Regions from separate parts of the Nodularia sp. LEGE 04288 genome, predicted to be linked through region 3. Evidence: predicted binding sites of a transcription regulator. Region 3 holds the regulator's gene; each other region holds the start of a gene.
The links. The regulator NtcA, encoded in region 3, controls nitrogen genes in cyanobacteria. The targets are predictions, from matches to a motif close to TNTGTANNNNNNNNTACANA.
Positions count from the first base shown of each region.

Region 1: a site for NtcA is predicted at 990-1,009, ahead of rpe (ribulose-phosphate 3-epimerase). Genes of this name have one in related genera too.
Region 2: a site for NtcA is predicted at 1,189-1,208, ahead of AACX33_RS18880 (Glu/Leu/Phe/Val family dehydrogenase). Genes of this name have one in related genera too.

Region 1 covers NZ_CAWQOY010000104.1:28,482-30,758, forward strand. Annotated here, with positions in the region: gene AACX33_RS10905 (S8 family serine peptidase) at 1-857, opposite strand, end outside; gene rpe (ribulose-phosphate 3-epimerase) at 1,036-1,743, shown strand; gene AACX33_RS10915 (PEP-CTERM sorting domain-containing protein) at 1,818-2,277, opposite strand, start outside.
Region 2 covers NZ_CAWQOY010000136.1:14,904-17,180, forward strand. Annotated here, with positions in the region: gene AACX33_RS18875 (folate/biopterin family MFS transporter) at 1-1,145, shown strand, start outside; gene AACX33_RS18880 (Glu/Leu/Phe/Val family dehydrogenase) at 1,293-2,277, shown strand, end outside.
Region 3 covers NZ_CAWQOY010000031.1:710-2,986, forward strand. Annotated here, with positions in the region: gene fabI (enoyl-ACP reductase FabI) at 1-179, opposite strand, end outside; gene ntcA (global nitrogen regulator NtcA) at 555-1,226, shown strand; gene AACX33_RS02640 (DUF3084 domain-containing protein) at 1,418-2,277, shown strand, end outside.

The sequences.
Region 1 (2,277 bases), on a different contig from region 3:
AAACTTGTACCTGTGACCTTATTCAACTTACCATCTGGATTCAGCATGGGAATATTACTTCCTGGTGCTACCAAAGCGATAGAAGGACGACCATCAATATTAAACTCCTTACCAGCTAACCGAGCCGTAGCTCCTTTCTTCGTAGCCGCTAGATTAGAAACGTCAACTTTATTAAAAATATCTCCTCGGCGGGATGAAAAAGCAACGTTGAGTCCGTTAAAATTATCTGTAGGAATGGGAATCCCTCCTTTGCCTTGGTTACCCGCGATCGCATACAAAACATCATGAACGCGACTAGACCAGTCCAGACATAAAGTTAGTAAAGCATTACCATCTAAAACTGGATTCGGACGCGGATCACGACTTAGCGGCTCACCAAAGCTAAAGTTAATCGCGCGGACATCACGACCATTTTGTAAGGCTATGTGTTGTGCCGTTAAGCACTCTTCTGGCTGACCCATGTTTCTGGTAGAACCCACCGCAGACGAATACAATCGCGCCTTTGGGGCTACTCCTGGGAGAGCTTTATCTTGACTAACCATCACACCAGCAACATTGTAGGCGTGGGAGTCAACACCAGTATTGGATTTAGCTGGTCCATCGCGTAAAAACACTGCTGCTAATGATATAGCCGGATTTTGAGATACAGCCTTATCCCAGCCAAACATTCCCGGACGACCAATTTCCACCTGACCAATGGCAATCTTGCGACCAAGTAAATTATAAGGAGGTTGGTGTAATCTGAGAGCGTCAATGCCATTAGTGCCTAGAAAAGTTTGCAGCGCTGAAGCAAGTACAGGCGCAGTTAAACAAGAAGCACTCAATCCCCAAACTATCCAGCTGAGTTTTTTGCCCATTGTTTAGTAATTAGTTATTAGTTGTTATTAATTATTGTTTATCAAGATAATTTTTTTTGCTTCCCTGTTGAGGATTAATTATTTGGCAGTCGGAACAGGGTGGGATCAAAATTATTAGAATTGGCTCAATATTTTGTTACAATGCCTACAGACGAGAACGCTTTAAAACCCACTAACCATGACCCAAAAACCATCTCAAAAGCCCATTGTGATCTCTCCATCTATCTTATCAGCGGATTTTAGTCGTCTGGGCGACGAAATTCGGGCTGTAGATGCCGCCGGAGCTGATTGGATTCATGTTGATGTCATGGACGGTCGTTTCGTACCTAACATTACAATAGGTCCTCTGGTTGTGGAGGCGATTCGCCCAGTGACAACCAAGCCACTGGATGTCCACTTGATGATTGTGGAACCAGAGAAGTATGTAGAAGATTTTGCCAAGGCGGGTGCGGATATTATCTCTGTACATTGCGAGCATAATGCTTCGCCGCACCTGCACCGGACATTGGGACAAATCAAAGAATTAGGCAAGCAGGCTGGCGTTGTCCTTAACCCTGGTACGCCTTTAGTCCTAATTGAACACGTTTTAGAATTGTGCGATTTAATCCTAATTATGAGCGTTAACCCCGGTTTTGGCGGTCAAAGCTTTATCCCCGGTGTATTGCCCAAAATCCGTCAATTGCGCCAAATGTGTGATGAGCGTGGTTTAGACCCCTGGATTGAAGTGGATGGGGGACTCAAGGCTAATAATACTTGGCAGGTTTTGGAAGCTGGCGCTAATGCCATTGTTGCTGGTTCGGCTGTATTTAAGGCTCCTGATTACGCTGAAGCTGTGTCATCTATTCGTAACAGTAAGCGTCCTGCACAAGAATTTGCCAAGGTTTAAATCGGTTTTGGATAAACAAAAAGGTAGGCTGGACATTGGCTAGCCTACTTTTTTTAAGAATTATTTACTTGCGATTAAAACTGAGTCTGTTGTGCCTGTTTACGCTTCAGCAATGAACCAGCACCGAAAGCACCAACCGCTAACAGACCGAAGATGGAATTTCCTTCAGGAATAGATGTAGGTGGAACTGGGTCTACAGGTGGAACTGGGTCTACAGGTGGAACTGGGTCTACAGGTGGAACTGGCTCTGGAAGTTGAACTGGGTTGTCAGCAGTGCCGCTATCAGTATCAGCTAGGTATCTTAATTCACCTAAAAACCCTGTAGACCAATCTAATTTTAAAGCGCCAAATAAGTCTCCTGTGGAAATGTCAATGGGAAGAGAGTAGTTGAATGAAGTGGGGGCTGTTCCCGATTGGACACTAAAAGATCGACCTCCAGCTGAACCTGGTGTACTCGGAGAAGTACCAATATCAAAAACGGCATTACCAGGAATAGCATTAATCATCAAGGAAGCAATGGACTGGGTGGCGTTT
Region 2 (2,277 bases), on a different contig from region 3:
GCTACCGTCGCCGACCATATTTGATCCTCTCTGGGATATTAGGAGCAATTTCTTGGATAAGTTTAGCCACCATAGTTCATAGTAGCTGGGCAGCGACATTAGCGATCGCCCTTGGTTCACTCTCGGTCGCAGTCAGTGATGTCATAGTTGACTCATTAGTTGTGGAAAGAGCCAGAGTAGAATCTCAAGCATCTGCTGGTTCACTACAATCTCTGTGCTGGGGTGCTTCCGCATTTGGGGGTTTACTCACCGCTTACTTTAGCGGAATGCTGCTAGAACATTTCACCACCCGCACAGTATTTTGGATTACCGCCTCATTTCCCCTCATCGTTTCCGCAGTAGCTTGGTTAATCGCCGAAACCCCAATTAGAAAAAATACCCAAGAAAATCACAGCAATAATCCTCTCAGCACCAAACATCAACTCAAACAACTCCGCCAAGCAGTCACCCAAAAAGCCATTTGGTTACCCACAGCCTTTGTATTTGTCTGGTTAGCCACCCCCACAGCAGATTCTGCCTTTTTCTTCTTCAGCACCAACGAACTACATTTTCAACCAGAATTTTTAGGACGGGTAAGACTAGTAACAAGTGGTGCTTCCTTAATTGGTATTTGGATTTTTCAACGCTTCCTCAAAGGTGTGTCATTCCGCACCATTTTTGCTTGGAGTACAGTGCTTTCCTCAGTCTTGGGAATGACAATGCTGCTGCTGGTGACTCACACCAACCGAACATTAGGTATAGACGACCACTGGTTTAGTTTAGGAGATAGCCTCATCCTCACTGTTATGGGACAAATCGCCTATATGCCAGTATTAGTATTAGCAGCGAGATTATGTCCCCCAGGAGTAGAAGCCACATTATTTGCTGTACTCATGTCCGTTTCCAACTTAGCAGGAATGGTTTCTTATGAATTTGGAGCCATCATCATGCATTGGCTGGGTATCACCGAAACTAACTTTGAATTACTGTGGCTATTAGTAATTATCACAAACCTCAGCACACTATTACCACTACCCTTCATTCGTTGGTTACCTGCTAACGACCCACAAAGCGATTTACTGACATTACAACCAGCTATGGTCACCAATGGAGAAGAAGCATTTTTACCTAATTTGATACCCATTGAATCAGAAACACCCCAATAATTTAATCCAGATAGTTTTTGCGTTACCACTCTTTACTAAAAAAAATGTAACAAAAACTACAAATTCATTAATTATTTTCCTAGTCTAGGATAAAATAGACGGATATATATCCGGTACGCGAAGATACCGCGACTAGGAGAAGATTTTATGGTATTGACATCTCCGTTGCCCTGGGAAGCTGCTACTCCAGCACATATTTGCCCGTTTGATCAAGCTTGTAGTTACTTAGACGCAGCAGGTAAAGAATTAAAGCTAGATCAAGGAGTATTGGCAATACTCAGCAATCCGCGCAAAGTAGTGACAGTTTCCGTACCCGTAAAGCTAGATAATGGAGAAATCCAGGTTCTTGCGGGACATCGGGTGCAGCACTCTGATATTTTAGGCCCCTATAAGGGAGGAATTCGTTACCATCCGGCTGTGACCTTGCGAGAAGTTTCCGCCTTAGCCATGCTGATGACTTGGAAATGTGCGTTATTAGGCATACCTTATGGCGGTGCGAAGGGAGGTATAGCCATCAACCCTAAAAGTTACAGTGTCGGCGAACTAGAAAGAATCAGTCGTCGTTATATCAGCGAATTAATTAAAGACATTGGCCCTTCTGTAGACATTCCCGCACCAGATATGGGTACTTCCGCCCGTGAGATGGCTTGGATGATGGATACTTATTCTGTAAACGTTGGTCATGCTGTCCCCGGAGTGGTTACAGGTAAGCCCCTTTCCATTGGTGGTTCCTTGGGAAGGGAAATGGCCACTGGCAGAGGTGTCATGATTATTGTCCGTGAAGCATTAGCCGAACAAGGTAAATCCCTTTCAGAAGTGCGAGTAGTGATTCAGGGTTTCGGTAATGTCGGAGGTGCAGCAGCTGAATTATTACACGAAGCGGGAGCGACGATTTTAGCTGTCTCCACAGGTTCAGGGGGTATTTATTCCCCAGATGGTCTTGATATTCCGGCATTAAAAGCCTACGCTGCCGAAAATCGTAAAAGTATTGCAGGTTTTCCGCAAACAACACCCATTAGCAATGCAGATTTACTCACTTTAGATTGCGATGTCTTGATTCCAGCAGCTTTGGAAAACCAAATTACCAAAGAAAATGTGAATCAGGTACAGGCCAAAATTATTGCCGAAGCTG
Region 3 (2,277 bases):
GGGTTAAGAGGCTCTACCAATTCCGCTACTTTTTTTTCCATTTTGCCGCGCTCATCTGGTAGGTAGGTAATACCCAAGTTAGCTCCGGCTTTGTGCAGTTGTTGAGCAATCCCCCAGGCAATGGAGCGGTTGTTGGCAATCCCTGTAACTAAGGCGTTTTTTCCAGTCAGATTCAGCATAGAAATTGTGAATAAGATCAATCATTAGGAGCATACTAGAATCTGAGGCGAGTTTGTCTTGGTTCTGCACATAATTTGCGAAAATGATCATCAGGGAGACTATTTTCTGAAAAGTTTCTCCAGACAATCCTGAAGATATTCTCAAGATATCGTGAATTTTTTGCGAAAAAACCTGATGACCACAACTGTGCCAGTACTTATAACAACTACTCGCTAAAAACATGAGAAATTATGTATCATTATGAACAAATAACTATGAAGTTATGCGTTTGAGTATAGGAATGCACAGAAAGGTTGACGGTGCTTTATTGATTTTTCAGGTGTATTCTTAGGTAATCAGTTTTTGTTTTTCCGGCATTGGGTAGGGGAAGGGAGATGATTGTGACACAAGATAAAGCCCTAGCAAATGTATTTCGTCAGATGGCGACCGGAGCATTTCCTCCAGTTGTAGAAACGTTTGAACGCAATAAAACAATATTTTTTCCCGGCGATCCTGCTGAACGAGTTTATTTTCTTTTGAAGGGTGCTGTGAAACTTTCCAGGGTGTACGAGGCAGGAGAGGAAATAACGGTAGCACTGCTGCGGGAAAATAGTGTTTTTGGTGTGTTGTCATTACTGACAGGAAATAAGTCAGATAGATTCTATCATGCGGTGGCATTTACGTCTGTAGAGTTACTGTCTGCGCCAATTGAACAGGTGGAGCAAGCGTTTAAGGAAAATCCCGAATTATCGATGTTGATGCTGCGAGGCCTATCTTCGCGGATTTTACAAACAGAGATGATGATTGAAACCTTGGCTCACCGTGATATGGGTTCGAGATTGGTGAGTTTTTTGTTAATTCTTTGTCGTGATTTTGGGGTTCCTTGTGCAGATGGGATTACGATTGATCTGAAGCTATCTCATCAGGCGATCGCAGAAGCAATTGGTTCTACTAGGGTAACGGTGACCAGGTTATTGGGAGATTTGCGTGAGAAAGAGATGATTTCTATCCATAAAAAGAAGATTACTGTGCATAAACCTGTTACCTTAAGTAGGCAGTTCACTTAAAAGCAATTGGGGAGGTGGAGTGGCGCGTGTTGTGTTTTTGCAGATGACCACCATAGCTGGAGGTAAATCTAAAATCTTGAGTAGTTTCAGCTATTGCCAATATTCCACTCTCCACAAGATAATCAATGAAAGTAGTAGGCTGTATCTGGAAGCATTATGCCTCCGGCACACTACGTGAACGGTAGCTGAAGATGACCACCGGGTACATCCTGATCGTAGCAATTTTAATTTTGGGGGGCGTAATTGCCACCGTGGGCGATCGCATTGGCACACGAGTTGGCAAAGCACGCCTCTCACTGTTTAACCTCCGCCCCAAAAAAACCGCTGTATTGGTAACTATCTTTACTGGCGGATTAATTTCAGCATCAACATTAGGCATCTTATTTGCTGCTGATGAAGGATTGCGCCAAGGGGTGTTTGAGCTAGAAGATATTCAAAGAGACCTCAGAGAGCAGCGGGAACAACTCAAAATTGCGGAAACTGCCAAAAGTCAGGTTGAGTCTGAGTTAAGCACAGCAAGAAGTGAAAAAACTCAAGCACAGCAAGACTTACAGGTAATTAATAAATCCTTGCAAGCCGCCAATGCTAAACAACTGGCAACACAAACTCAACTTCAACGTACTCAAGGACAGCTAGGTGAAGTCGTCAGTCAGTATCAACAAGCCTTAACTGAACTGCAAAGCGTTTATGATCAAAGAGAGACATTGCAGGGGGCTATTGAAGAACTGAGGGCAGAAAGGGAACGATTGTATGCGGAAGCTAAAACAGCTATTGACGAAGCGAAAACAGCTATTAACCAGCGCGATCGCAAAATTGCCCAACTTGATGGATTGATTAAACAACGCAATCAAGAAATTGCTTCGCGAGAACAAGTAATTGCCACCAGGGAATCTCGCCTCAAAGAATTGGAAAAACAACAGAATTATTTAGAACAAGAAGTCGCAAGGCTGGAAAAATATTATCAATCATACCGTGACCTCCGTCTAGGTAAACTGGCACTGGTTCGGAATCAAGTTTTAGCGGCGAACGTGGTTCGCGTTAATCAAGCCAG